Regions from separate parts of the Lysinibacillus telephonicus genome, predicted to be linked through region 2. Evidence: riboswitches for the same ligand, from Rfam matches in the RefSeq annotation. Region 2 holds a riboswitch; each other region holds the start of a gene.
What was found. Region 2 has a riboswitch for thiamine pyrophosphate ahead of thiT (energy-coupled thiamine transporter ThiT). Riboswitches for the same ligand answer to the same signal wherever they lie in the genome.
Positions count from the first base shown of each region.

Region 1 (10,490 bases), 1.3 Mb from region 2:
CACAGTAGAAACTCGCACAATTGTGAATGGCTCTGATTTAACGGAAAACCGTACATTCTACTTCGCAACAGACCAATTATTAACAGAAAAACCTGATGTAGTATCTATTATTCTAGAAGAATTGCAAAATGCCGATCAATGGGCAAATGAAAACAAAGATGAAGTAGCAAATATTCTATCTTCTGAATTAGGTTTAGACGCAGCACCACTTCAACAAGCAAACAACCGCCGTACTTTTGGTGTTCAAAAAATCGGTGATGAAATTATCTCAAGCCAGCAGCAATTAGCAGATACATTCTTTAACGCAGGTTTATTGGAAACAGAAATTAATATTAAGGAAGCTGTGAATATTGATGAATCAATTATTCCAAGCAATGTTCAATAATAAATTCGGGAGGTACAAAAATGACAACAGTAATTGAAAATGCCTTTTTAAGCTATGGTTCAAAAGGAGCTCCAGTAAAAGTAGAGGTTTTTCTAAACTTGGCATGCCCTTATTGTGCTACATTTTTTGAGGCTGCTGATAAAACACTTCAACCTTATATTGAAAATGGCCAAGTAGAATATGTTATTAAGCATTTTGATAAACCACGTGAAATGCTATTATACGGAACACTTGCAAACTGTTTCTTTGATTATAAGGAGCCTGAACGTGTTTATGACTTGATGAAAGACCTTTTCGCAAAGCAAAGCGAATGGCATGAAATCGACAGTGATAGTATCAAAAAAATGCTGACAGAACAATACGGCTTAAAAGAAGAACCTGAAACAATCGATTTAAGCTTACAAATTGTTGCAGAAGCTGTTAAACGCAACGTTAAAATGGTGCCAACTGTCTTCATTAACAATAAAGAATTCCAATACCCAGTCGAAATTGATGCAGCACAACTAAAAAAGGAAATCGATCAATTGTTATAATTCAAAAAAGCTAGAGTAATTCAATATGTAAGTAGACTATTTATAGATAGTTAAATTTAAAGCTGAACTAATGCACAATTAGTTCAGTTTTTTTGTAGTCTAATATACACTTTGGAAATTAGTGGGATTTTGTTATTGTATTAATAAATGATTTTCAATCATAACCTAAAGGAGGAATAAAAATTGAGAGTAAAAAACGATTATCTCTAATTGGCTCAATCGTAATTTTAAGTATTAGTATTTTAGTAGCCGCCTCATTAATATCTAATGCAATTAATAATGCTGGGTGGGATCTTTCATCTAATCTAAGTTCTATCAATATGAATGATTCTGTAAGTGAAAATTACGAGTTGCTTGTAAATGAAGAATGGCTCTATTTATATGATACAACAACTGGCCGAGTATGGAAAAAGGCAGATGATCCAAATGCAGCATGGGAAGAAGTAAAACATTTTACGGAATAAACTCAACTAATTCCAATAGTAAGATAGATCCCCCTTCCCCTTTTTACCTTAAATGTTAAATAAAAAATGATTGCTCCGTGCTATAGTCATTGCTAAAATAAAATACAAAGTTCATAGCAAGAAGAAATGTAGGGGAGCTGGTATGGCCAGCTGAGATTGTATCCCGTAAGATACTAACCCTTTGAACCTGATTTGGTTAATACCAGCGTAGGGAACATTGACTTCAATTTGATTTTCTTTTCATTTTGAAATGAATGTTTTTTAACGTCTGGGATACTATCCTAGACGTTTTTTATTTCTTCGAGTATGAATAATTCATTACAATGGAGGATTCATCATGAAAAAACTTTTCTTTCTGGTGATGATTGCAGTTTTAGCGCTTGTTGGCTGTCAATCAAAGGAATCACAAACTGAAACAAACACAAACGAGCAAACAGAAGAAAAACCATTAGAAAAAGTAACCGTTGTTTTAGATTGGACACCAAATACAAATCATACGGGGCTTTATGTAGCAAAAGAAAAAGGCTATTTTGAAGAACAAGGATTAGACGTTGAAATTATTCAACCTGGTGATGCAGGTGCAGATCAGCTCGTAGCTTCTGGCCAAGCGGAATTCGGTGTCAGCTATCAAGAATCCATTACACTTGCTCGAACACAAAATGTACCTATCGTTTCAATTGCAGCGGTAATTCAACATAACACATCTGGATTTGCCTCACCTGCGGGCAAAAATATTACTTCTCCTAAAGATTTTGAAGGCAAAACTTATGGAGGTTGGGGATCTCCTATTGAGCAATCAGTTCTAGAAACATTAATGAAATCAGACAATGCAGATATTAACAAGCTTGATATCGTTAATGCAGGAAATGCCGACTTCTTTACGATGGCGAACCAAGGAATTGACTTTGCATGGATTTATTATGGTTGGACAGGTGTTGAAGCTGAACTTCGCGGCGAGGATATTAACATGATTTATTTAACCGATTACAGTGAAAAGCTTGATTACTATACTCCTGTTCTTGCAACGAATGAAGAAATGATTGAAGAAAACCCTGATACCGTAAAAGCTTTTGTGGCAGCAGCCTCTAAAGGCTACCAAGATGCAATTGAAAACCCAGAAGATGCAGCTAGTATTCTATCAGCAGCAGCACCTGAACTGGATCAACAGCTTGTATTAGAAAGCCAAAAATGGTTGGCAGATAAGTACCAAGATGATGCTCCACGATGGGGAGTGCAAAAGCTTGAGATTTGGGCAAATTATGCAGAATGGATGAAGGAAAATGGTGTATTAGAAGGCGAATTTGATCCGGAAAAAGCATTTACAAATGAATTTTTACCGGAATAAGGAGAGAAAAAAATGGCGAATTCATTAATTAGTGTACAAATTATACCTAAAACAAAAAATCCTGAAGATGTCATTCCTTTTGTGGATGCTGCTATTGCAGTAATTGATGCTTCTGGTGTGAAATACGAGGTTCATCCATTAGAGACAACAATGGAGGGGGAACTTTCCGAACTTCTATCCATCATTGAGAAAATGAATGAAAAGATGATTGAATTAGGTAGTCCAAATGTTATTACACAAGTAAAAATTTTATACCAACCTAGCGGAATTACAATGAACACGTTAACGGAGAAATATCGTTGATGCAGCAGATGTGGCAACGAGGAGGAAAATCAATTGTGTTCCTCCTTCTTTTATTCATTCTTTGGGAACTACTTGTTTATATAACAGCTACACCAATGTGGCTATTGCCGGCACCGAGTGATGTAATAAAGGAAATTTACAATGGCATTTGGGAATTTTATGGTCATCTAATTTCCACAATGAAATTAACATTACTTGGCTTGAGTATTGGATGCAGTGTTGGTCTTTTCATTGCAATCATTCTTTATCGATTACCAAAAGCAAACCAAGTTCTTTATCCGTTGCTAATATTATCCCAAAATATCCCGACAATTGTATTAGCCCCCCTGCTTATTATATGGTTTGGTTTTGATCTATTGCCGAAACTCATTGTGATTAGTTTAGTTTGTTTCTTTCCTATTGTTGTCGCAAGCATGGACGGTTTTAGACAAACCGCTCCAGAATTAAAACACTATATGGAGATGGTTGGTGCAAGTAGAAATCAAATATTTTGGAAGCTAGAAATGCCCCATGCCCTTCCATCAATCTTTTCTGGACTTAAAATAGCAGCAACATATAGTGTGATGGGTGCAGTGATTTCTGAATGGCTTGGTGCAAAACAAGGAATTGGTGTTTATATGACTCTTGCACAATCCTCCTTCCGCATCGACCGTGTATTTGCAGCTATTTTCTTTATTATGCTATTAAGCCTTTTGTTGTTCGGAGTAATACGACTCGTCGAAAAGCTAATGGTTAAAGGTAGAAAAGAGGGAGTGTAGGATGCTAACAATCAATGGATTAGATAAAGCATATGGAGATCTTTCAGTTTTAAAAAATATAAATTTACATGTGAGGGACCGTGAATTCGTTGCTATTCTTGGACCGTCTGGCAGTGGAAAAAGCACGCTATTCCAACTAATTGGCGGAATTATTAAACCTGAACACGGCACAATCACATTAAATAATGAAGTGATTAATGGAAAAAAAGGATTGATTAGCTACATGCCGCAACAGCCTTCCCTGTTTCCATGGCGAACCGTATTAGAAAATGTAGTGCTTGCAGCAGAATTAACAGGCAAACCAAATGTTGAAGAGGCAAAACAATGGCTTGAGAAAGTAGGACTTGCAGAGTTTGAGAACTCTTATCCCATTGATTTATCTGGAGGGATGAGACAACGTGTTTCATTTATCCGCGCTCTACTGAGCAAACAAAGTTTACTCTGTTTAGACGAACCATTTTCAGCTTTAGATGAATTTACACGAATTAAAATGCAAAAATGGCTTCTTTCTGTTTGGGAGGAAAATCGAAAGTCCGTATTGTTTATTACCCATAGCATCGAAGAAGCGATATTTTTAGCTGATCGCATTTATGTACTTTCAAAGAGACCGGCAACTATGAAGGCAGAAATCACTGTCCCCTTTTCTAGACCAAGAAATGAAAGCTTACTTGAAACAACCGAGTTTTTCGATTTAAAGCAGCAAATTTTCCAATACATTAAGGAGGAAATTGTTGAATGATGATCGATGCACATATCCATCTTGATAAATATGATGACAAGGAACGAAACTATATTTTATCGAGTTTAACTGAGCATCAAATTGAAGCTTTAATTGCTGTGTCGTTTGATTTAGCGTCTTGTGTTAAAAATCGAAGCTATTGGGTTGAAGATGCTCGGGTGAAGCCGGCGTACGGTTTTCATCCGGAGCAAGAAATCCCTTCTTCTCAAGATGTAGAAGCACTTTTTTTATGGATGAAACGGCATGTTCATGAAATGGTGGCAATTGGCGAGGTTGGGCTGCCTTATTATAAGAAGCTGGAAAGTAATAATCAGCTAGATTATCAGCCTTATATTGAATTGCTAGAGCGGTTTATTCAAGTTTCTGCAGCGTGGAAGAAGCCGATTGTGTTGCATGCCGTTTATGAGGATGCACATATCGCCTGTGATTTACTTGAAAAGCACGGCGCTACAAAAGCTCATTTCCATTGGTTTAAAGGGGATGAAGTAGTTGTTAAGCGAATGATTAATAATGGCTACTTTATTTCTATTACGCCAGATGTTCTGTATGAGGACGAAATTCAACAGCTCGTGCGCATGTATCCGCTTGAACTAATGATGGTGGAAACAGATGGACCATGGTCTTTTGAAGGACCTTTTACAAACCAGCTGACTGAACCGAAGATGATGAAGCATTCTATTGATAGAATAGCCCAGCTCCAAAATCGTTCAGTTAAAGAAACCGCGCGAGTATTGTATGAGAATACGAAGAGGTTTTATGGGATTTAATTATTGTGAAATTGTGGCTTTTTTGGAGCCCCAACTAGATCCAAAATCGGGTTTTGTGATTGAATCTCTTGCTATGCGCGCTAATGCTACAGTAGCTTCGAATATGTAAAAAGGTTGTGTAGAATTTGAATATCTACACAGCCTTATTAAATTTAGTTATGAAAAAGTAAGGGCAGGCAAAGTTTTACCAGTTTCCAACAAAGACTTTAAGTTGCTTATAATGGCTGGCCAACCGTTATTAATCCCTTGGAAGCCTTCACTTTCGTCAAAGAAATCCGATGGCAAAAGGTCTTCATGTTGCAAAATCAATTTGACTGTCGACTCCATCGGCTGAAGTTTAAAGGTTACTTTAGGTAAACATTGACGTTGAGTTTGATCTTCTACCCAAAGAAATGTATATGAAAGAAGTTGATGGGGCTCATAAGCAATAAGTGTGCCATCGTCCGTAATGTTTCCATTTTCATCAAAAAACGTAACAAGCGATCCTTCTTTCCAATCAGATTGAATCTTTCTTCCGAACCAATACTTCTCAGTAAATTCACTGTTCGTTAAAGCTTCCCAAAGTTTTTCAGGTGTCGTTGCAATGTAAGTAACATAATGAAATGATGTGGTAGTTATAGGAATCATCCCTTTTTATAGAATTTCCAAATTTTTAATTGTGTAAAAACAGCACCATTAAATCTTCATCAAAGTACAGTTCCCTATCTTTTATAGCCCTTGGTTCAACACCGTAAGTTTCAAAGCCTAAAGACTTGTAAAGCATTTTTGCAGAGTCGTTAGTAGAGACGACTTGCAGAATCAATTGCTCTAATCCTTCTGTTTCTTTTGCGCGCTGAATAACCTCAAACATTAAAGCTTTCCCCACACCCTGACCTCGTGTTTCGGGTGCAACATACATGCCATAAATATTCCCTTTATGCTGTGATTTTAAAAGGGACTCACGTATAAAAGTTACAACTCCAACTAATAAACCATCCGTATTATACGCACCAAGCACAAACTTATCTTCATCCGGTCGAATGCCTCTTGGACCATTTCAGTTGTGAACACCGCTTCCCTTTCATATGTAGAACCAAAGCTTTCCGGATTAGTTTGCAATGCTCTTAGTCGAAGCCCTTGATAATCCTCTGCATCTGCTTCATTTAATACATGAATTTTCATACTGCTCCCCTCATTTGTTCATAGTTTCTTTATCAACAAAACGCAGCAACTGATAGATTAAGTCCGGCATTTCGTAAAAAGCACTCTTCATATGCAACCTTTCTGAAATTTGATGAGCGTCTTTTCCATAAGGACCTACATTCAACACAGGTGCCTTGAACTTCGCGATATGGTCAAATGGTATATCATAAGTACGTTTCCAAACAGGGGTGTTCATTTCATATGCCTGCCACCCATTGTCCTCGCTTAATTGGCAATAGCTTAAATCACTAATGCCATTAAAATAATGAACTTGCTGCAACGGAATTTCATATGGCTTGGATGCCTGCAACACTAGTTCTATTGCCTTTTTAGCTAAAGGATGATCGCTTGAATTAACCGCAGGATAAAATGGCGGTACGAATAACACAACAACTGCCGGTGCCAACTCCTGGCAATGAATCATTAATTTATCTGCAATGAAAAATGACTGATCACGCTCATCTAAATCAAGACGGGCAATTACTTCTTCAATCAGCTTTTCAACTGCAGGTTCACCAAGCTTTTTCTTTGCATAGCTTAGTAGTTCACTATAACGAATTGTACGTATTTTACCGAGTGGGTTAATATTCATTTTTGCACAGACTTCATCATAGCGTTCCTGACATTTCTCCATCGCACGAGCTGTAACTTGCTCAAACAAGTCTAAAATTTCTGCTGCACTGCGCTTCATTAAAAAGACATTATACATTGCCACTGCTCGATATGGTGTTTGTGTAGAATATTGTTCCTTTAAATCTTGCAGTTTCAACGCAACCGGAAGTGGCGTCCGTTCACCGTAAACCGTTTCACAAAAAGCGTCGTTCCATTCCATTTCGGTTGCTAAAAATGCACTCATAAAAGGTGCACTTAATCCCTTTAAAGGCTCACCCACATGTGTTTCCTTACCATAAAATAAGGCTGCTGGCATCACTTTTCCAATTGATCCTGTATAGATGTATTCTTGTAAATCATACGGGTCTTGTGAAAAAGATGGTTCACTGTTTAAAAACAGACAGATGTCCAACTCATAGCTTTCAGCTATCTGTGCTATATGCACCGCTGCTTTACGCATTCCGGCTGAGTTTACCTCTTCATCCGGGACAGTAATTAGAAGCAAGTTCATCTCCCATCGTTCCTCGATAGCACGCTCTAGCACTTGCATATGGAGAGCAAGGCCCATCTTCATATCCATCACACCGCGCCCAAATAAGTAATCCCCTGTTTCTAAATCCTTCTGTGCCTGCTCATTCAACATTCCCTTCTCCTCTTTAAATGCTTGAGTTAACTCCTCTGGTAATGTAGCAAGCGGCATAAGCGCACCATATTCTTCAATTTGAACTGTATCAAAATGGCTAATGAGCACAACTGTCTTTTTTACTTGTGGATGTTTATACATCGCTGATACGACCTGTCTGCCTCCCTCAACATCTACCGTTTGCAAGTAGTCACGGTTCGTTTGGAAATACGGAAGCAGCTGAAATTTAGCATATAATTTTTTGGAAAACTCCTGTTCCCCTTTTGTTAACGTTTGGCTCTCCCAGCTTACTAGCTCACATAATAGCATTTTTAACTTTTCTGGTGTATCCCATCTCATAGATGTCCCACCCCTTCTGTTTGCTGTGAATTAATTTCGATTGTTGTAATATTTAGACAAATGGTGTTGCAATCCCTTTAAAGGATTGAAAAAACATCTGAAGCAAATCATAATGATAATCTTGAATGTTATAGTAAAATTTACTTACCTTAACAACTATTAATAGAAATGGAGAATGCTAGTATGAATTTTGAAGATCTAGTAAGATTACGTCACTCCGCAGTAAATTTCATTGAAGATGAACAAATGACCGAAGATGATTTTAAAAACATCTTCGAGCTAACAAAATTAGCACCTAGCGCTTATAATTTACAATTCACGAATTATCTCGTGATTACCGATAAAGAAAAGAAAGAGCGAGTTTTTGAATTAAGCTACCGCCAATATAAAATACATACGGCAAGTGCAGTAGTTATTGTAATGGGCAATAAAAATAGCCTCGAGGTTTCCGAAGCTGAGAGAATCTATAATCCAATGAAAATGTTAAAAATGATGGATGAAGTAGAATTCAATATGACGATGGACATGATTAAAAAATATAGTGATGGATTAAAAAAAGATCCACATGAAGTGGACTTAGAATTATATCGAAACGCTGGACTCCATGCCATGCTATTCATGTTAAGCGCAAAGCATTTCGGTTTCGATACATGCCCGATGCATGTCCACAATATTGAGGAATTAAGAAAAGAATTCAATATCCCTAATCATTTACAACCGATAATGATGATTACTATCGGAAAAAGTGTTGATAAAGAACGTCCCCGTGGCTATCGTAAACCGGTTGGAGAGTTTGTTAGTTTTAATGGGTATTGATGTGACGAGGCTGGTAATCTTCCCCTAGAATTAGATACTAAACAGATGAAGTTGTTTTGAAAATAATAAAGCGTTTCTATTAGATAATTGATAGAAACGCTTTTCGGTTATTATATTATCATGTTCTTTTCTAAAGTAATTTCTAAATTTTTTATGAATACTTGATATGCTCTTGTATAATCCAATTTTTCTTTGTACGTTTGACTTATAATATCATTCTTTAAAATTTTACCTGTTTCTAGAATTATTTAAATAAATGTAAGCATCTCTTCAGAAGTAAATTTGCAACTTCTAAATTGTAATAACTTATTCCGAACAATTGGTGGCCAAATAACACTCCGTTTAACCATTCTTTAAAATCCTCTACTGAAATTGATTTTAATAAATCAGAAGTAGTCATTGCTTTTCCGTGCCCATACCATTCACCTTAATCCTTTTTCAAGTGTAACGTTTGTCCTAACTCACTGATTTTTATTCTGAAAATTCCCACTTGTTTTTCCACTACGTTTTGATTATTATATATCTAAATGATATATATCTTTTAGATAGGTGGGTGGAATTTGAAAAATTATAACGATACAACCTACGCCATTTTAGGAATTTTAACTACTAACTGTAGATCTGGCTATTCCATTAAACAGTTTATTGACCAAAGTCTTAATCATTTTTGGAAAATTAGTTATGGCCAAATATATCCAACATTAAAATTAATTGTCCAAGAGGAATTGGCGGAGGTCCATACTTCATCTTCTACAGGTAAGCCGGATAAGCATGAATACTATCTTACTGAGAAAGGGATAGAAACCTTAAAAAATTGGTTAGAAAAACCGATTGAACAGCTCCCAGTTGAACGAAATGAAATATTGCTTAAATTGTTTTTTGGCCGATTTCAGTCCCGTGAAAAAACGATCTCCCTTCTAGAAAATTACAAGGAAAAATTAGAAAATCGCTATCAAACGTATGTATCGATTGAACAGGCAATTATTAATTATCCAGACAATGATACAGATCCGGATTCAATGTATTGGTTATTTACGTTGGATTATGGAAAAAGAACAACTAGAGCTTCTATTGAATGGTGTGAATTTACTCTCGAAAAGTTTTTAAATAAGGAGGATTCATAATGGCTAAGCAAGTTTTTAGTGGGCGTTATACGACGGAAAATACTGAAGACATTGTTGTTTTTATTATCGGAATGAGGGTTAACAAACGTCTCGCTTTTCACAAATGGCTACCTGTATTTAACGCTATGCCTGGAATGATTAAAGAACTTTATACAAATAAAGAAGAATTGGGATTCTTATCGATGGAAAGCTATTTCGGTCTAAGAACGACTGTCATGATACAATATTGGCGTTCAATGGATGACCTCCTCGCCTATGCAAAATCAGAAAAGCACTTAACTGCGTGGAAAAATTTCAATCAAAAGGTCGGCAAGAATGATGCTGTTGGAATTTATCATGAAACCTACCAATTGAAAAGTGGAAACTATGAAGCTTTTTATGGCAATATGCCTCATTACGGCTTAGGCAAAGCATTAAACCCCATTCCAGTCACAGCAAAACTAAATTCCGCTCGGGAACGGCTTAAAAGTACGTTTTAAA
Region 1 covers NZ_CP155468.1:550,232-560,721, reverse strand. Annotated here, with positions in the region: gene MKY04_RS02720 (aliphatic sulfonate ABC transporter substrate-binding protein) at 1-385, shown strand, start outside; gene MKY04_RS02715 (thioredoxin domain-containing protein) at 406-918, shown strand; gene MKY04_RS02710 (hypothetical protein) at 1,073-1,237, opposite strand; gene MKY04_RS02705 (hypothetical protein) at 1,239-1,382, shown strand; TPP riboswitch at 1,503-1,613, shown strand; gene MKY04_RS02700 (ABC transporter substrate-binding protein) at 1,720-2,727, shown strand; gene MKY04_RS02695 (thiamine-binding protein) at 2,740-3,030, shown strand; gene MKY04_RS02690 (ABC transporter permease) at 3,030-3,788, shown strand; gene MKY04_RS02685 (ABC transporter ATP-binding protein) at 3,790-4,527, shown strand; gene MKY04_RS02680 (TatD family hydrolase) at 4,524-5,294, shown strand; gene MKY04_RS02675 (SRPBCC family protein) at 5,451-5,921, opposite strand; gene MKY04_RS02670 (GNAT family N-acetyltransferase) at 5,947-6,291, opposite strand; gene MKY04_RS02665 (hypothetical protein) at 6,258-6,455, opposite strand; gene MKY04_RS02660 (M20/M25/M40 family metallo-hydrolase) at 6,466-8,070, opposite strand; gene MKY04_RS02655 (nitroreductase family protein) at 8,254-8,886, shown strand; gene MKY04_RS02650 (PadR family transcriptional regulator) at 9,447-10,010, shown strand; gene MKY04_RS02645 (DUF4188 domain-containing protein) at 10,010-10,489, shown strand.
Region 1: it holds a riboswitch for thiamine pyrophosphate, as region 2 does, so the genes downstream of both, MKY04_RS02700 (ABC transporter substrate-binding protein) here and thiT (energy-coupled thiamine transporter ThiT) in region 2, are expected to answer to the same signal.

Region 2 (10,490 bases):
ATGTAAAGTCTCTATCTGGAGGAGAAAAATTCAATGCATCCCTTTGTCTAGCCCTAGGAATGGCGGATGTCATTCAAAGCTTCCAAGGGAATGTGAAAATTGATACGATGTTTATTGATGAAGGATTTGGTTCCCTTGATGAAGAATCGCTAATGAAGGCAATTGATACATTAATAGATCTTCAAAAGTCGGGTAGAATGATTGGGGTCATTTCCCATGTTTCGGAGTTGAAAGCGGCAATGCCAGCTATTTTACAAGTAGAAAAATTAAAAGAAGGCTATAGTAAAACTTCAATTATTGTGAAATAAAAAATTATTCTAAGAGAATATAAAAATTCGTTAGGACTATTTCTTTCAGTGTGGTTTTATATGGAACTAATAGTTTAATCGGACGAAAAAAGTGCCAGCACTACTCATGCTGGCGCTTTTTTACTCCAAACCACTTTTATTCATAGCTATCATTCTGTTTTTTATTATTTTAGATATTAGCGGATAACACGAATTGCCTGAATAATATTCCAAATAATACATGCAATTGAAATAATCATATAGACAGCCATTAATCCAAATATGATATATGCAAAACTGTTCATATCATAATAATATGATGAAAACATCCCGATAACACCGAAGAGTGATATTAAAATCAAGAATACCACAGGGATTAAATGAGATAAAAATGCCCGTTTCGCATGGAATTTCACTTCCGAGTCTTTAACGACAAAATAGACAATTAGAGGTAATAAAAAAGGTGCGAACAACAAACTAATGTAACATAGGGCAGATAGTACTTTATTCTGTTCCATAGAATCTCCTTTTCTAAATCCAAGATACTTTATATACGGAAAAACATTCATAATGGTTTCAATTGGAAAAATAATAAAAATCCTAGTTGAAAAAGTCACATACTTTGATACAATAAATTTGTTCTAACAGTTAAATATGATGTATTACCCACAAGGGGGGCTGATGAAGTCAGCTGAGATTGTGCACGTATTGCACTAACCCTTTGAACCTGTAAGTTAACACTTGCGTAGGGATGTGGATAGAAACCGACTCCATCTGGCGTCAGGCTCTGTCCTGGCGCCATTTTTGTATTTTTGTGTATGCAAATCTACAACTGGAGTAAATATTTTTCTAGATTTCTATTCCTTCTCATGTTGTTCTACATCGGAATAAAAGAGAGGAGAGTTGTTATGAACAAATCAAGATTACTAATGCTTGTTGAAATTGCAATTTTTGCTGCAATTGGGGTTGTGTTGGATAAAATATCGTTTTCCATTTGGGCTCAAGGCGGTTCTATTAGCTTTGTCATGCTGCCGATTTTATTAATGGCTATTCGCTGGGGATTATCAGCGGGAGTTATTACTGGATTATTAATTGGAATAATTCAAATTGCGTTAGGCGGTTATGTTCTTCATTGGGTACAAGGATTCCTAGACTATATTGTTGCATTTTCAGTTGTTGGTTTTGCAGGGATATTCCGTACACAAATTTTAGAAGCAGCAAAAAATTTAGATAAAAAGAAAATAAGCCTCTATATCGTGCTTGGTACGACTATGGGCGGATTGCTTCGATATGCTGCACACTCAATTGCTGGGGCAGTTTTCTTTAAAGAATATGCGGGAGATCAAAATGTGTGGTTGTATACAATCATTTACAACGGATCTTATATGATACCTGCAATTATTCTAACATCAATAGTGGGTTCTCTAATCTTTACATCAGCCCCAAAACTTTTAAGAACTAATTAAAATATGACGTCCTAATTATACGTTGCTCATACCAATTTTATGGTATTAGTTCAACAATAATTTTAGGACGTCTTTTTAAGTTTAAAAAAGAATAAATCTGTTTTATTCTCCATAAATAAATTAATAGAAGCAGATGCCCAAATATCTAATCTCAAATATGGTATATTATATAGTGAAATGTAAATAGGAAGGACGTTTACAATGATTGTACAAACAAAAGAAGAATTAGAGGCATTAAAAAAAATTGGACGCATTTGTGCCGAAATACGTGATGCATTGAAGGCAGCTACGAAGCCCGGCATCACTACTAAAGAGTTAGACGAAATCGCTGGCCGCATGTTTGCAGAAGCTGGTGCAGTTTCAGGCCCTAAAGGTGAATATGATTTTCCTGGATATACATGTATAAGTGTCAATCATGAAGTAGCGCATGGTATACCAAGCGGCAAAGTAATTAACGAAGGAGATTTAGTCAATATCGACGTATCCGGTTCGTATAATGGCTATTTTGCAGATACAGGTATTTCATTTGTTGTCGGTGATGGACACCCTGAAAAAGAAAAATTATGTATGGTTGCAAAGTCAGCTTTCGATCGTGCAATGACAAAAGTAAAAGCAGGCTCAAAACTAAATCAAATTGGTAAAGCAGTCGAAAGAGAAGCAAGAGACCACGGTTTAACTGTTATTATGAACCTAACTGGTCATGGTGTAGGACGCTCTTTACATGAAAAACCAGATCACGTTTTAAATTATTTTGATGCTTGGGATTCAACGATTATGAAAGAAGGAATGGTGTTAGCAGTAGAACCATTTATTTCAGAAAAGGCAGAGCATATTATTGAAGCTGGTGATGGATGGACATTTATTACACCTGATAAATCACTAGTTGCTCAAATAGAACATACTGTTATTGTTACAAAAGATAAACCAATTATTATTACACAGCTAGACTAAAAAACGGAAGCGTCATAATTTGCTCATCTGCAAGAGCGATATTTTACATGTCACTTCACTTCAGAAAGAAATCCTGTACTCTTGAATATTACTTCAAGTGCACAGGATTTTTTTTCATAAAAAGTATACCGACAATCATGACACCACTTAGAAAAAGCGCTGCGGTAGTAACTAATAACTCTCCAAATCCATTTCCAATGGCAATGCCAATATAACACCAAATAAAGACAATTGGATAGGCAATGTCAAAATGATGGAAACGCAGATGCAATGCAATGGCAGTACCGATTGTCATGATAATGACGGCCCATAACGCACTGCTTAAACCAAATCCCCGCCAACTGTAGTCTACTAATAAGTAGCATATATGCAGGATAAATAAAAATGTAGTCCAACTAAAATAAATAGCAATTGGAAGTCTTAATTTCAGCATCTCTTTTTTTAATGGATATGTTAAATATAACGCAAACACCGATATAAGCTGTAGCGTTAACAATATCAATGACACAATTAATAGGCCATTATGCCAATTTAAAAGAGAAGTGATTTGGAAAATAATTGTGCACAAAAATAAAATTGTTTGCACTGGTGTAATAAACTGATCTGATTGGCGTAAAGGCAGATAGTTTTTAATCCATAGGAAAAGAAATATAAAGACAAGAAACCATATGTAATAAACATAATTTGCAGGTGCAAATAGAATAGGTAAACGGTTTATGATGTCAATGGTTGAAGCCCCTTGTAGTTGCAGCCAAAACGCATTAATAGTAAAAATAGTGGCTACAATGAGTGCAATAAAAATTATGCTTATTTGACGCATACATTCCTCTCCTTTCTATAAAATTATATACATTTACATAACATTGAACAACAGATACCAAAAACATACAAATTTTTGTAAAATAAAAATAAACATAAAAGGGGTGAATTCGATGAAGAAAATAAGTGAGTTAAATTTTGATGTAAAACTTGAGAAGAAAGAGTATAAGAAACAATTAAAACAACTACAGTACAAAATGTTAAACATTCAACAGTTTTTATACAATAACAAAATCGGCTTAATTATAGCATTTGAAGGGATGGATGCAGCAGGAAAGGGCGGAGCAATTAAAAGACTCACCCAAAGACTTGATCCACGAGGTTATTTAGTGCATCCAATTTCAGCGCCACAGCCGCATGAGCTTAGATATCATTATTTGCATCGTTTTTGGAGAAAATTACCTCAGCACGGTCAGATTGGAATATTCGATCGTTCATGGTACGGCCGAGTATTAGTAGAGCGACTTGAGGGATTTGCATCAGAACAAGAGTGGAACCGAGCATATAATGAAATTAACTCATTTGAAAAAATATTAACAGAAGAACAATATATTATGCTAAAATTTTGGATTCATGTTGACAAAGATGAACAATTAAATCGCTTTAAAGCAAGACAAACTGATCCTTATAAAAGCTGGAAATTAACTGATGAAGACTGGAGAAATAGAAGCAAATTCGATGATTATGTGATAGCTGCAGATGAAATGTTTGAGAAGACGGATAGTAAAAATGCACCGTGGATATTAATTCCCGGAAATAATAAAAACTATGCACGCATAAAAGTATTAAAAGAAACAATTAAACATGTTGAAACAGAATTAAAGCGACGTGGACTAAATATCACATATCATCATATTGAGGAAAAAGATGATCATGCTAAAAGTTTAGCAAGTGACCAATTGGGAAATATGCAAGATGATATAGACAATAAATAAAATTAAATGACAAAATAACTGTTGTCCTTATACGTAAATTCTCGGGGAAAGGCATTAGGGTATACACGATGGTGAGAAAATTTTTTAATTTATTACATAAAAAGGGTGATAGTGTGATAAGGCTTGAAGGAAACCGATTGTGTTTGCGCACCTTTGTGGAGTCCGATGCAAAAAGTTTAGCAGAACTAATGCGAAACAATAAATACTTTTGGGCAACCCATGAACCTTTGCATGAAGAAGAATTTTACACGGAGGAAGCACAATTTAAAAAAATTTTAGAAAGCATACATTTACTTCGTGCAAACCGAGAGTATTCTTTCGGCATCTATCCAAAGGGAAGCAATAAATTAATCGGGCATATTTCTTTATACGCTATTAAAAGGCTCCCATATAATAGTGCATTTATAGGGTACTCAGTCGATGAAAAATTCACTCGAAAAGGGATAGCTACAGAGGCTGTTAATCTAGTTGTCCAATTTGCCTTTAGCACAGTAAAACTGAATCGTATAGAAGCGTATGTGTCACCCAAAAATAACGGCTCAATTAAGGTATTAGAAAATGCAAATTTCATTCGTGAAGGGCTTTTAAGAGAGCTTCTCTATATAAATGGCGTATGGGAAGATCATTACATTTATTCGCTGCTAAGAGATGAATATCGACATAAATAACAGGTCTCGCAAGGCGAGACCTGTTTTGATTTTGTTATTCGGTTGAAGTAGATGTTGTAATGCCATTATCACTTAGGTACTTGTTTCCATCAGATAGTAAATCTAACTTACCTGTACTTGGGTCCATGATGAGTCCGTGAACTGGTGTAGCTTTTGGCATTAATGGGTGATTACGAATAATATCGACACTCTTTAATACACTTGTCGAAACATCACCGAAGCCACGAAGCCATTCAACTAAATCAATTCCCGAGTATTTTACCGTGTTTACAATATCGCTATTTATACCACGTTCAATCATATGTTCAATCATAACTTCTGGGTCGATTGCACTCATGCCGCAATCATGGTGGCCAATGATATACACTTCATCTGCCTTCAGCTCGTATACAGCGACTAATATACTTCGCATAATTGCTCCAAATGGATGGCTGACTTGAGCTCCTGCACTTTTTACAATTTTCACATCACCATTGCGCATGTTCATTGCTTTTGGCAGAAGCTCAACTAAACGTGTATCCATACAAGTTAAAATAACTATTTTTTTATCAGGAAATTTTGATGTTATGTAAGGCTCGTATTGTTTAAATTTTACAAAAGAATCATTAAAGCTCAAAATTTCATTTAAAGAAGACACCATATTTCTTCACATCCCCCAATCATTTAACCTAACACTATTATATACAAAAAAGTCGACAATACTCGCCGTTAGAGTTTGTCGACTAGTTATTTATTAAAATTTCTCATTTGGTTTAGGATCAACTCTTACAGATGATGAAGAATCTAAACCAATACGTAAATAGTGGATGAACATTGCCATACTAATCATAATAACTGCAAATAAACCAGCAACAGTAGAAATATATAAGCCCATTGTTAGACTCCTTTCTATTTAACAGATGTCATTGAATACTATTATACTATATATCTTTATTTTTTGTAGCCTATTAAAGAAAATAATATTGGCAAATTTAAGAATTGTTGTTATGAAGTTACCCCTTTCATTTAATAAAAAGCTGAAATATCAATTTTTGAACACTATGACTATAAATCTAGATAATATGACCTAGATAATGGATTTATATTTCTAAAATAATACTATTTAATCAAAACAATTACCTATTTCCGTATAATTCTCACCCTCAAAATATAAAAATAGGAAATTTTTGATTCAATGTAATCAAAATGTCGAATTTATAAAGAAAAAACGAATATTGCGTCGAAAAAATAGATAAGTCCTATTATACTTAGTGATAAGAAAGTAAAAATATTTGAAAGAATGTCGAAAAATATTATAGGTTGAATATTTTGGAGGTACGTATATGGATTTATCAACGATAATAGGGATTGTACTTGGATTTATTGCTGTATTTGTTGGGATGGTGTTAAAAGGAGCTAGTTTAGCTTCATTAGTAAATCCCGCTGCATTTTTAATTATTATTTTAGGTACAATAGCTTCAGTAACAATCGCCTTTCCTATGAAAGAGTTAAAGAGAGTGCCAAAGTTATTTAAAATTCTCTTTACTGAAAAGAAGCTTGCAAGTGATATAGAAATTATTAAACTATTTTCACAATGGGCTGATTTAGCTCGCCGTGAAGGATTGTTAGCACTGGAAAGCAAAGCAGCAGAGGTTGAAGATCCATTTTTAAAAAATGGATTAACATTAGCGATTGACGGACAAAATGCAGACTATATCCGCGATGTTCTAACAGAAGAAGTAGAAGCTCTAGAAGAACGTCATGCAAGTGGTGCACAAATTTTTTCTCAAGCTGGTACATATGCCCCAACTCTTGGGGTACTTGGCGCTGTTGTAGGTTTAATAGCAGCATTAAAAGATATGAGTGATATTGATGCTTTAGGCCATGCAATTTCAGCTGCTTTTATTGCAACATTGCTTGGTATTTTTACTGGATATGTTTTATGGAATCCATTTGCCAATAAATTAAAAAGAAAGTCCGCAGAGGAAGTAAAACAAAAACATCTAATGATTGAAGGGATTTTATCCGTATTAGAAGGTGAAGCCCCACGTGTAATCGAACAAAAATTAGCTTCGTACTTAACAATGGAGGAGCGCCGACAAATATTAAACGAAAGCGGGGCGGGCGGTCTTGGCAAAGAAAGCTAAAAAGAAGAAGCATGATGAACATATTGATGAATCATGGCTTTTACCATATTCTGACCTATTAACCCTTTTATTAGCCCTATTTATTGTATTATTTGCTTCTAGCTCTATTGACCAAGCAAAAATGGAGCAAATGTCTCAAGTATTTACTGAAATTTTTGAAGGCTCATCAGGTTTTATGGATCATACTTCTGTTATACAGAATCCAACTGCCATAACAGATGGTGTTTCTGAACAACAAGCAGCCTATATTCAAGATCAAAAAGAATTAAAGGAAATTCAAGAACGCATTGATAACTTCATTGCAGTAAACGAGCTAGAAAGCACATTCGCTACAAAAATAACGGACGAAGGTCTTTTAATAACAATTCGAGATAGTATACTGTTTGACTCGGGTAAAGCAGATGTAAAACAGGATTATATATCAATTGCAGAAGAATTATCTAAACTTTTACAATTAGATCCTCCTAGATTTATAGTTGTAACGGGTCATACAGACAACGTACCTCAAAATAATGCGGAGTTTAGATCAAACTGGGAACTTTCTGTGATGCGTGCAGTAAACCTTATGAAACTAATTATGGATAGTAATCCGCAATTAGATCCTAAATATTTTAGCGCTAAGGGTTATGGTGAATATAATCCAATAGCATCAAATGATACAGAAGCCGGCAGAGCACAAAACCGCCGTGTGGAAGTTTTAATTCAACAACTAGTTGAACCGGAAAATTCCGCAGAAAATGAGGATGAATAGTTAAACCCAAGGGGCTAATCAGATAGTTTCTGACTAGCCCCTTTATTGTAGGCAGTATATGATTTACATTGTTTCCTAAGAGAGCGTTTCAAAGACTTTTTTAACGCTCTTTTTTATTTTGACTTTAACAAAACAAAAGTTTATAATTTTAAACAAATGTTTATATAAAGGTGGGTTGGACGTGAATGAAAAGGAACAACTTGTTCTCCAGTTAATAAAAAACAATCCTTTTTTATCACAGCAGGAAATGGCTGAACAGTTGAATATGTCAAGACCAGCTTTAGCAAATATCATCTCAGGACTTATTAAAAAAGGCGAAGTTGTTGGAAGAGCATATGTGCTGCCTGAAAAAAATTCAATTGTTGCAATTGGTGGAGCAAATGTGGATCGAAAATTCCATCTTGAAGGAAGTGTTCAGTATGGTACCTCAAATCCAGCATCAGTAACTGAAAGTGTTGGAGGTGTAGCTAGAAATATTGCTGAAAATCTAGGTCGTCTAGGTAATGAAGTAAAACTTATGACAATACTTGGACAAGATCAGGATGCGGTAACTATTGAACAACAAAGTAAAGCATTTTTTAATTTAGATTTAGTTGAGAAAACATCCAAAAATAAAACAGGATCATATAGCGCAGTTTTAGATGGCAGTGGGGAACTCATCCTAGCGATGGCAGACATGGCAATCTATGATCAGCTTCAACCAGCTGTAATAAAAAAACATGAAGCAGTTTTAATGAATGCAAAGTGCATTATAGTGGATTTAAATTGTCCTAAAGAAACTGTACTCTATTTGAAAAATATAGCCTATCTAAAAAAAATGCCTTTTATTATTGTCCCAGTATCAGCTCCAAAAATGAAAAATATGCCGCCTGATTTAGTAGGAGTAACGTATTTTATTTGCAATCGTGATGAAGCAGAAATTTACTTAAATATTCGTATTCAAAATAACGATGATTATTTTATTGCAGTAAAGAAATTGCTTGAAAGAGGAGCAAGTAACGTCATTTTAACACTTGGCGAGCATGGTGTTATTGTTGGAAATCATAATGACATCATTCATTTTAAAGCAGCTAAAGTAAACAAAGTTGTAGATGTAACAGGTGCTGGAGATGCTTTTGTAGGTGCTTTTATACATGGGATAATAAGTGGAGAACACTTACATGACTCAGTGGAATTTGGACTTTATAATGCTGCAAAAACATTGCAGTCAGATACAACTGTTAGGCAAGATTTATCACCACAAGAATTAATACATTGGAGGAATTCATAATGGAAAAATATTTATCATTTTCTCAAGAAGTAATCGAGGCAAAGGAAAAAGGGCTGGCAATCGTAGCTCTTGAATCAACAATTATTTCACATGGTATGCCCTACCCTCAAAATGTTCAAACTGCACGAGAAGTTGAACAAATTATTCGAGACAAAGGTGCTGTACCTGCAACAATTGCACTTATAGACGGGAAAATTAAAATTGGTTTAACTGATGAAGAGTTGGAGATGTTCGGGAATGCAAGAGATGTTGCAAAAGCTTCTCGCAGGGATTTAGCATTTTTACTATCGACAAAAAAACTTGGAGCTACAACTGTGGCAGCTACTATGATTGCTGCTGAACTAGCAGGAATTGAGCTATTTGTTACAGGTGGTATTGGTGGTGTACACCGCGGTGCAGAACATACAATGGATATTTCGGCAGATTTAGAAGAACTTGCACAAACAAATGTTGCGGTTGTATGTGCTGGTGCAAAATCAATTCTGGATTTAGGACTAACTTTAGAATACTTAGAAACAAAGGGCGTTCCTGTTGTTGGATTTGGAACTGATAAATTGCCTGCGTTCTATACAAGAGAAAGTAAGTTTAATGTAAACTTCCAAATAAATACTGCCCGGGAAGTTGCAGACATGATGAGAGCGAAATGGGAGTTAGGCTTGCAAGGTGGAGCAGTTATTGCCAATCCAATACCAGAAGAAGATGCATTAGATGCAAACTTTATTAACGGAATTATTGAACAAGCGTTAAAAGAGGCAGACGAGAAAGGTATACAAGGTAAAGAAGTTACGCCTTTCTTACTTGGAAAAGTAAAAGAATTAACAGAAGGAAAATCGTTGGAGGCAAATATTGCACTTGTAAAAAACAATGCCAAAATTGGCGCAGAAATCGCTATTGCCCTAAACAAAAATAAATAGTTTAAAAATTAAAGTTTCCACTGATATTTTTATCAATGGAAACTTCTTTTTTGAAAGTCTATAGTAAGAACAATCGAGTCGGATGATCTAAAGCTCCTTTATGTGTCAAAGGGGGAAACAGCCAAGTTTCAAACAAAATAAACCCTGTTGCCTAGAATTGAGTTGACACCCCGTTCACATATGTCTAAAGAGTGCAGATTGCCTTTATTATTTACGTAGTGCACCTAGTTCAGAAACAATTGCTTGCATTTCACTAGGGCTGAATGTATTGCGTTTCATCACCATTTCGTAAAGATATAAAAT
Region 2 covers NZ_CP155468.1:3,812,900-3,823,389, reverse strand. Annotated here, with positions in the region: gene MKY04_RS18620 (SMC family ATPase) at 1-308, shown strand, start outside; gene MKY04_RS18615 (DUF4870 domain-containing protein) at 485-805, opposite strand; TPP riboswitch at 949-1,056, shown strand; gene thiT (energy-coupled thiamine transporter ThiT) at 1,196-1,753, shown strand; gene map (type I methionyl aminopeptidase) at 1,955-2,704, shown strand; gene MKY04_RS18600 (hypothetical protein) at 2,793-3,524, opposite strand; gene MKY04_RS18595 (polyphosphate kinase 2 family protein) at 3,637-4,458, shown strand; gene MKY04_RS18590 (GNAT family N-acetyltransferase) at 4,527-5,126, shown strand; gene MKY04_RS18585 (beta-class carbonic anhydrase) at 5,161-5,763, opposite strand; gene MKY04_RS18580 (hypothetical protein) at 5,860-6,000, opposite strand; gene motA (flagellar motor stator protein MotA) at 6,449-7,252, shown strand; gene motB (flagellar motor protein MotB) at 7,236-8,003, shown strand; gene MKY04_RS18565 (PfkB family carbohydrate kinase) at 8,185-9,273, shown strand; gene MKY04_RS18560 (pseudouridine-5'-phosphate glycosidase) at 9,273-10,187, shown strand; gene MKY04_RS18555 (DUF1128 domain-containing protein) at 10,395-10,490, opposite strand, start outside.

Region 3 (10,490 bases), 1.5 Mb from region 2:
TTGAACATTTCGACGTACTTCATCTAGTGCCCAGTAAATATAACGACAATAATGAAAGCGATCCGCAATAATAATCGGGCGATTTAACGCCTTCCTAACTGCTGCTTTAAAGCTTGGATTCATGTCCATAACCACAATTTCTACATCTGCACCGTATTTCATCAAGTAATCCTTAATGGTTTCTTTTCTACGATTTGGTAAAATATCAATTGGTTCATGTGTTTCCGCATTGGCAATAATTAATTGATAAGTTCCCGCATCGGTATCTGCTTTATATTCATCAATCGCGATACATTTTGGTAAATGAACCCCTTCATTTAATTGTTCCTTTACTACTTCTTTAAAGCGACGAATCACTGTTGAGCTTGATGTACCAAGTACTTCAGCTGCTTCTTTAAATGTTTTTGCCTTTATTGAACGGATTCGTACAACTTGATTCCATTCTTTCGAGAAACGTTGATATTTATCCACGAAAGGGGATTTTTCTGAAAAACGTTTCCCACATTGGCATACATAACGACGACGTTTATAAAAAAGGACGGTTAATCGTTCAAACCATTTTAAATGATTAATTTTTTGAATTCGATAATCATGGACTTTTGATGTTATATTCTTGCATGCTGGACATTGATGTTCTTTTTTTGGTATGGAAACGTGTAGAACAATACGTTCCCCCATCTCCTCCACCTTATGAACAGTTACACCTTTTAATCCTGGAATATTCATGTTAAAATTCATTTGCACGTATCACCTTTCATTGCTTGTTTCTCGACAATTCAAGTATATAGAAATCGGTGATTACGTGCTTTTTTATTTATGAAATTTTTTCAAACCCCAACAAATATTATAGAGCCAAAAAAATCACCACTAAAGGAATACCTAAAGAGGTGATTTTTATAATCAGGTTCATTTTTTTAATTTCTTAAATTTTTGTACAGTTGCTTTTCGATCTCTGCTCTGACTAATCGCAGAGATAACCGCAACTCCATCTGCACCAGCTCTTATTACTTCATTTGCATTTTCAGTAGTGATACCACCTATTGCGACGATTGGAAAGTTAGGGAAATTGTATCGAGCCCTTGATAAAAAAGATACCCCAGCTGCCGGCTTTGCATCTGGTTTCGATATTGTTTCAAAAATAGGGCCAATTCCAACATAATCTGCACCACCCTGAACTGCAGCGTACATTTCTTCCTCTGTATGCACTGAAACACCAACAATTTTTCCTTCAAATTGCTTACGAATATATTTTAATGGCAGATCATCTTGCCCAACATGAGCACCATCTGCATTTAATGTAAGTGCTAAATCAACATCATCATTTACTATAAAAGGCACATTATATTGCTTGCATAATTTCTGGCATTGCTTTGCAAATTTTATATATTCATTGCCTTTTAATCCTTTGTCTCCCTTTTCACGGAACTGAAAGAAAGTTACACCTGCACTTAACGCTTCTTCTAATACAATTAGCGGATCTTCCTTACAATTTTCTGCTCCCATAATAAAGTAGACCTCTAGATCACTTCGTTTCATGAACCATCACCTCATAAATGCCCCGCAGCTCTTGGTAGGCAAAATGATTTGTTGGACCATGACCATGTCCGATATTTAACGGATGTTCTATTGCAAGCTGTACAAATTTTTTTGCTTCTACAATTGACTCATGTAGAGTAAATCCTCTACCTAAAAATGCTGTAATTGCTGATGAAAACGTACATCCAGTTCCATGTGTATGTTTCGTATTAATTCTTTTCGTTTCCATCGAAAATGATGAACCGTTTTCAAAAAAGACAGTATCAGTAGCAGTATCAGCTTCTTCAAAATGACCACCCTTCATCACAACACACTTTACACCAAGTTGTAAAATACGTTTGGCGGCGTTAAATATATCCTGTTCATTACGAATTTTTACGCCGCTAATTACTTCTGCCTCGGGGATATTTGGTGTCAATACAGTAGCAAGTGGTAGTAATTTTGTATTTAATGCATGAACAGCATCGTCTTGCAATAGTGCTGCACCGCCTTTTGCGATCATCACAGGATCTACAATTATGTGTGCTGTTTGTTGCTGCAAAATTCTTGCTACTGTTTCAATAATTTCAGTAGAAAAAAGCATACCTGTTTTCAAAGCTTTAACATTAAAATCTTGAAAAACTGACGTCATTTGCTGCGCTACAAATTCAGGTGTAGTCGGATATATTCCTTGAACCCCACATGTGTTTTGAGCTGTAAGAGCAGTGATAACAGATGTTCCAAATGTTTTTAATTCCTGAAAAGTTTTTAAATCTGCTTGAATGCCAGCCCCACCGCCACTGTCGGAGCCTGCAATTGTCAAAACTACGTCCATTGCTCTCCTCCAATAGAAGCCTCATGGATTCCGTTAATAACTTCCATTTGGAATGACCCTAATAATTTTTTCTTTGAGGCATTTTCAGCTACTTTTTTATAGTCTGTCAACACGTTTTGTAAATTTTGAATCTTGTTTCCCTCTAATGTTAATGTGGCGGCGCAAATTGCACTAAGCAGGCATCCAGTTCCAGTAACCTGAGTCATTAGTTCATTTCCACCAGGTACCCACTCTTCATTTTTCCCATCTGTTACATAATCTGCAGCACCTGTAACAATAACAAGGCAGTTATATTGATGGGCAACCTGTTTAGCAACTGAAGCTACATCCATACTCCCTTCTCCACTATCTACACCTTTAGAATGCCAATTAACACCTGCAATAGTGGCAAGTTCCCCCGCATTACAACGAATAAGTTGGATATTAATACTATTTAAAATTTCATTTACAGCATTTTGGCGGAATTTTGTAGCACCTACACCAACTGGGTCTAGTACAACAGGTATATTCAATTCATTTGCCTTTTTTCCCGCAAGTTTCATCGTTTCTAGTGTTCGTTGATTTAATGTACCAATGTTAAGTAATAAAGCGTTGGCAATGGACACCATTTCTTGTACTTCATCCATTTCATCTGCCATTACAGGAGAAGCACCAATTGCCAACATTCCATTCGCTGTAAAATTAGCAACAACATAATTTGTAATACAATGAACTAACGGATTTTTTTGACGTATTTTAAACATACTCATAATATTCCACCTCTTTCTTCCAATTTTCTAACGTCCAGGACATCTCCCAAAATTTCCATTCATAATAGCAGCTCTTTTTAAAATGAGATTTAAGAAGGTAGATCTTTAAGGGGTGTTCTATTGCAAAGCGATTCATCATCGCTTTTTGAAAGTCGATTTTTTCTTTAAGTTCAGGACTGCTGTATATGTCTATCCATTCTTGATACAATTTCACTCCAGGTTTTGAATCTTTGTATTTCTCCCCAATCTCCTGATAAATCCATGGACATGGTAAAATTGCTGCGAAAGCTTCTTCCACACCACCATTGTGTACTGCATTATACATATGGCTAACATAATTGTAGGTAGATGGTGCGGGTTCAAAATTATTTATTTCATCTTCAGTTACACCTAACTCTTTAAAAACAGTACGGTGTAAAACTAACTCAGATTCATTAATATAACTACAAGAATCCAAAAAGAATACAATATCATCATTTGTTTCTGCCTTAGATGCAGCAATGGCTAAAATTTTAGTGTAGTGCTTTAAATAGTAAGCATCTTGCATCATGTAATACTTAAATTTTTCAATAGGCAGTGAACCATCTACTATACCTTTTACAAATGGATGATTAAAGCTCCCTTCAAAATAAAGATCCGTTTCTGTTCTTACTTCTTCACAAAATATCATGAATGTCCTCCTTTTTTGGTGGACGTAAGAGAGAAAAAAACGCTCTTTTTGTTTTATGACAAAAAGAGCGTTTTTCCTATTAGAAAGTGGTTTCACTGCTAGGTAATCAGCGAATTCTTCCCAAAATGGTTTAATTGCTCCCTACGTCAGTATTAACTGTCAGGTTCAAAGGGTCAGGTTTTAACCTTCTCAGGCGCAAAAGCACCCCCCCTGCAATTAGAGATATTTAGCAAATAAAAAACTCTCCAAAATGGAGAGCATTTTTACAGCACAAATAAGCGAAATTTTCACTTGTAATGTACTTTGCTCCCTACGCCAGTATTAACTGAACAGGTTCAAAGGGTCAGGTTTTAACCTTCTCAGGCGCAAAAGCACCCCCCCTGCAAATATTCTAATTAATAATATTCTAGCAGTTTTTTTTGAATATTCAAGAGGATTAAGTTTCAGATAAATTAATCAACTATTTATACCATTAATACTACTTTTTTAAACAATGCATTGCTTCTTCTGCTTCATCCCATGGGACAACATAGCCTTTTCCTTTCACGCAAAAAATACTTGATGATGTATATTCAGGGTCAGCATTTTTATCATAATTAATTTGTTCAATTACTTCTTCAGAATTATGGCAAATATCGTAGCCAGAAAATTGAATCGATAAAGCACCTTTTCCATTTGTGTATGCCGAAAAAATAGTATTGTAATTCATAAAGGTAGAGACAGGTGCTTTCCCAATAATCGTTACCTGATTTTCTGACATAATTGGAGGTTCAAAAGTGCCAAAAGCTTGTTGAATATCTGTCATTATTCTTCCAATAAAATCTAAGGGAGCTTTCATCTTAAAACGATAATAGGGTTCGAGCAATATATTTTCAGCTTGTTCTAGACCTTGCCGTAATGCTCGGAAGGTTGCTTCACGGAAATCTCCCCCTTCAGTATGCTTGTTATGTGCACGGCCAGTTAACAATGTAAATTTGATATCCGTAATTGGATATCCCGTCAATAAGCCATGGTGATCCCGTTCAAATAAATGCTTCTCAACTAGTCTTTGATGCCCAATTGACAAGTCATCTGCGTGACAAGCATTGTCAAACAGAATACCTGAACCTCTCGGAGCAGGTTCCATTTTCAAATGAACTTCAGCATAATGTTTTAGTGGCTCGAAATGTCCGTAACCCGTAACGGTATTTTGAATTGTTTCTAAATATAAAATTTTCGGTTCTTCAAATTGCACATCAATACTAAATCGTGTTTTTGCTATATCTTCTAAAACTTCAAGCTGAATGATTCCCATAACATGCACATGTATTTCTTGAAATTTCTCGCTCCAAACCACTTGTAATGTTGGCTCTTCAGATTCAAGTAAGCGAAAAATACGCAATATTTCCTTAATATGCTCTGCCCCTTTGTAGACAACTTTTGCCTGTAAGGTTGGGACAAGTTCAAATTGTTCATTAAGATTTGCGTTGTCACCTAGAACATCCCCAATTTTTGCATATGTAAGTCCTTTTACTGCAAATATCTCACCAGCATTAACTTGCTGAACTATATTAAATTGAGTTCCATTATAAAGTCGAATTTCTGTTACTTTTTCAGTTAAATCTTCAAATTGAAACTCATCTCTAACTTTTAGCGTTCCACTTAACGCTTTTATAAATGTAATTCGCTGATTTTGTTCATCATGGCGAATTTTAAACACTTTTCCTTGGAAAGGTGCATCATTGTCAAATTTAGTTTTTGTAAGTATTGCAAATTGGTTAAAAAATTCTTTGACTTTTATATCTTTTAAAGCTGAACCTGCCATACAAATAAATGCTTGTTCGTTTTGAATCATCTTCAATAGCGCAGAAAAATATTGCGATATGTCTATATTATCTTCCATATAATGCTCAAACAGCTTCTCATCACGTTCCGCAATCCATTCTAAAATACTTTCCGGAATCGATTGATCATTAATCTCCTCCCTCTATAAATGTTGATATATCAACGGTTTGACCCGTTTTATCTAATAGAAAAAATATTTTTTAAAGAATAATATTTTAGTATTTTACAATACTTCAATTCATTTACAGTTTGAGGATACGCTTCGCTAAAGTTAATTGGTAGTAATTAACTTTCCGTTCCAATATGTGATGCACAATTGGATCTCTGCAATGCTTATGATGACGTACCCTCCCATGTCTCTTGGCGTCTAGCGCATACATTCCTTCGTTCGGTCTATTCATAAGGCAGAGGCTGGCGATGCTCCTTTAGGGACTCGTAGTCGGATGGAATAAATAATGCCGGCTTCTCCGTGTCATCCTTTTGTAATTTAATCGAGCTAAGGTGTAGCTTAGGCTGCCTCTACGAGACAATAAAGGTCTTTCATCATAAGTTGTTCATCAAACTGTACTTTCTTCTTGCATAGAGCGTGTAAAATCTTCAGTAACTTACCACAAAGGACAACCATCGATTGCTTCTTTCGAAGTGGATTAACTGTGCGTGTGGTGTAATATTCATGTAATTGCTTAAAGGCTTCATTATGGCGAATCAACGGTATCATAACTCGGAATAAGAGAGAACGAAGCTTTCTTCTTCCTCGCTTTGAAATGCGTTTCTGACCTTTGTGTTGCCCAGATGAGTTTTCACGTAATGTGAGTCCCGCTAGTTTGATTAATTGGCGTGGATGCTCATATTGAGTGAAGGAACCAATCTCTGAAAGAAGATCGACGATTGTTACATCGCCAATACCAGGCACAGTGGCTAGATACTCATAATCCGTCATTTGTTTCGTTAATTCAATTAATTGTTCTGTTAGACTATCGAGCTGTTGTTGCATCAATTTGCGTTGACTAAGGAGTGTGGCAATTTCTATTCGTGCCATCGTAAGACCTTCTGTCAACCCGATTGAAGATTGAGCAGCCTCGACTAATTGTTTTGCCTTCGGCAATTGAGGTGATTTTAATCCCTCTACCTGACGGTATAAAAACAATAATTCTTCGGGAGATTTACCGAGAATATCAGCGGGTAGAGGTGTCTTTTCAAGAACCGCATACGCCATCTTTCCGAAACTTTTAAAAACAGACATAAATTCTGGGAAAAAGCGATCCAACCATCGAATGAGACGATTTTGTAATGCATTGAGATCTTCTTGTATCTTTGAACGTAACGTGGCACCGTTTCGTAATTCCGCTTCCACGCCTTCTAGAATACGTGGATAGCTAAAACGTCCATCACGTATTAGACGCGCAATTACAAGTGCATCCTTTTGATCGTTCTTCGTTTGGAGATTATCGTCCAATTCTTTGGATTTGTTCACATGGCTCGGATTCACCATGATAAACGGAATCCCATGTTCAAAAAGATAGACAGCGAGATTCATCCAGTAGTGGCCTGTAGGCTCAAAACCAACTAATATTTCGCTTTTATCATGCGTAGTAAGTAAAGTTAATAACTTTTCATAAAATGCATCAAACCCATTTCTTGATTGCGTGAAAGGGAATGACTTTTGAAGCACACGGCCTCGTTCATCAATTGCGCAAGCATAATGTTTGTGCTTAGCGATATCGATACCTACGACGAGTGTATTTTCAGTGACTTGATTAATTTTCTGGTTCGTATTAAAATTCATAGACGGAGTCCTCCTGTGTGATGATGGGTCAATGGCTGTTGACACTCATGCATCATACTAGAGGGCTTTTTTTATTTCAAGACCCTGAAAATCCTTCTAACAGGAATGCTCCTTTAATAATAAAGCATCCGTTGAAAATTCTTTTTTAATGCTTTGCATTACCTCTTCAACAGCTGCCCCTTCACGGTCAATTTTATTAATGAAAATAAATGTTGGAACATGGTATTTCCTTAAAAGATTCCAAACTGTCTCAGTATGTCCTTCAATTCCATCAACTGCACTGATTAATAGAATAGCGTAATCCATTATACTAATTGCCCGTTCCATTTCTGGTGAAAAATCCATATGTCCTGGTGTATCAATTAAAGTATAAGTATCTCCTTTATAATGAATTCTGCCTTGCTCAGCAAAGATGGTAATTCCACGTTGACGTTCAATCGCATGATTATCTAAATATGCGTCCTTATGATCAACACGCCCTCTTTCTTTAATGCTCTCCGTATGGTAAAGCAGCTGCTCAGAAAAGGTTGTCTTGCCAGCATCTACATGGGCAAGTACGCCAAAAGTTTTATACATATTATTACTTCCTTCTTATTTACAATAATAAAAGTATTGTATCAAAAAATAATCCGCCTCACCTATGAGACGGATCATTTTTCTAAAAGCGCAGTGTTATAAGCAACAGATGAAAAACTAAATAAAATAAAAGAGATGTAACTTTGTCTTATTATAAAGCATCTGTTTGTTCTGGGCCTTCAGGTAAGTATTTCAATAAACCAATATCATTTAATCCATTATAAATTTTCGTTGTATAGCCGAGATTTTCATTTGATAAGTAAGATGCTTTCGAAGCAATCAATTTTTCGATTGTTGGTAAATATGTTTTATCAACTTGAGACCAAAGCTTATAGGATTGGATTAAATCCTCTAACGTTAAATGTTTGTAGTCATCCCCTACAAACTCATACTCTGGACTAATTTTATACCAAATGTCACCATTATCGCGTATCCATTTATCTTGATCTCTCTCTATTGCTGTTTGAATAGCTCTTGCAGTTTCTAAATACTTTTCATCACCAAATTCTAAGTAGGCCATTAATAAAATATTCATCCCTCCAAGAACGTGATTCATAGATGAATGTGTTGTGACTTTTTGGTTCACAGGAAAGTAGTCAGAAATATAATATGAATTATTATCTACTTGAATAATATGTCCCTCCTCTTTCCTTGAAACCAATAAATCCGCATAATTTCTCAAAGGCTCTTTATAATTTGGAATATTAAATAGTTCCCCACTATTGTAATAGAAGAGTGCGATTTGTTCGTTAAAGCGTGTATCAATAAAAGGAGCTGTAATATTATACAAACTTTTTAAGTAAGTGCTAGTAACTTCCGTTTGCCAATACTCTTTACCCATTTTAAAGTTTTGTAAATTTACAAATGAATTATAGACAAGATTCTCGAAATAACGATCTTGTTGATTTTTATATAAAGTAAGTGCCCGATCTTCTTTTACAAGCAATAAACTTCTACCATAACCTAACCCACTTTCTGGCATTGGTTCAGTTGTAGAAACCATTTTATTATAAGGTCCATCTGCAGTGTACCAGTTATTTCGTTTCTTAAAATATCTAGCTGTTTCCTGCATCCAGCTTTCGCGATTTAAATCTGATTTAAATAACGGATGGCTCGAATCTACATACCAATGATCGACAATGTCATTGCCAACAGATTGCAATCTATAGACAGACATTAATGTTGAACCTATTTTAGCATAAGATAGAACTTCTGTTTCAGATAGTAAACTGCGCATGGTACTTTTTCCACCGTCTTCATAATCAAGGGTTAGTTGCTTTGAATTATATGCCTTTCCAACCATCCGTTCTTCAACGGAACCATCATCCTTTACATAACTTAATAAACCTGTTGGATAACTCGTAATGTCAGTTCCCTTACTTGTATCACTGCGTTTAATAGGATAGTTATCAAAACGAGCCAAAGAAAAATCGACTACATCATTTTCTTTTTGAAGTATATCTACGATAACAGTCTTCGAATTTGGATTAACTAACTGGGAAAATAAAAAATAGTCGCCATTGTCAAATGATCTAACTGTTACTGTTAACTTTGCGTCTTGCGCAACTGAATAAGTATAAATATTGTCTCGTGAAAAACCATTATCAATCCGTTCATGGCCAGTATAAATTAATTCATCTTTCGAACGGATATATATCGGATGTTCATCAAAGGACAATTTAATTAAATTTACTTCTGAAGGTATAATGCTAAAGTTTTTAGAAGTCTCAATATTTTGTAATTTATACTCATACTCTTCCCCAGAAATTTTCCCTGTTAACACCAATGCTTTGTAAAGTGCACTTGCAAATTCTACTCTTTTAACGGAGTTAGATGGTTTAAACTCTCCGTTATTTGTAAAAAGCAATTTATGTTGTAAAGCAATTTGAACAGCTTCTTTAAAATTGTCATTAATTGCGGCCTGATCACTAATCACAATTTCCTCATTAATTGCTTCTAATTTAAAAGCCTGAATAAGCGCATAGGCAAATTGTTCCCGTGTCATTTTATCGTTAAGTCCGAAGACATTTTCACTATTGCTCGGAACTAAATCAATTTCTAACGCAGCAAGAATTTTTGAGGCATCTTTTGTTTCCTCCGTTATATCATTATAAATAGGATTAAAAGGGATATCCGGAAGTTTAAGAGCTTTTGCTAATGCAATGGCAGCCTCACCTTTCGTTATAACGACATCTGGACGAAATTGTAAATCGCGATCCGCTTCTATAATCCCCAATTCCATTAGTTGAAAAATCTCATTTTTTGCCCAATATGTATTAGGTATATCTAATAATCCAATATCTGTTGACTTTTCTTCTATATTTTCCGCAGAGGCGGTAGTACCTGCTACTGAAAAAATAATAATAAATGTTACTAATAATTTAATTATGAATTTTTTCACTGCATGTTCCCCATTCCTTAAATACTGTAATTTTATCTTACCAAATTATATCCAAAACAGTAAATTAAAAGCCAGTAACGGTTCCTAAGTTGGGATTATTTGTATTTTTTAATAGGTAATTTCGATATGAGTAT
Region 3 covers NZ_CP155468.1:2,333,774-2,344,263, forward strand. Annotated here, with positions in the region: gene MKY04_RS11030 (ISL3 family transposase) at 1-744, opposite strand, end outside; gene thiE (thiamine phosphate synthase) at 907-1,536, opposite strand; gene thiD (bifunctional hydroxymethylpyrimidine kinase/phosphomethylpyrimidine kinase) at 1,523-2,350, opposite strand; gene thiM (hydroxyethylthiazole kinase) at 2,341-3,099, opposite strand; gene tenA (thiaminase II) at 3,086-3,769, opposite strand; TPP riboswitch at 3,891-3,990, opposite strand; TPP riboswitch at 4,060-4,160, opposite strand; gene MKY04_RS11055 (elongation factor G) at 4,248-5,651, opposite strand; gene MKY04_RS11060 (IS110 family transposase) at 6,102-7,379, opposite strand; partial or broken gene MKY04_RS11065 (GTP-binding protein) at 7,488-7,955, opposite strand; gene MKY04_RS11070 (S-layer homology domain-containing protein) at 8,107-10,356, opposite strand.
Region 3: it holds a riboswitch for thiamine pyrophosphate, as region 2 does, so the genes downstream of both, tenA (thiaminase II) here and thiT (energy-coupled thiamine transporter ThiT) in region 2, are expected to answer to the same signal.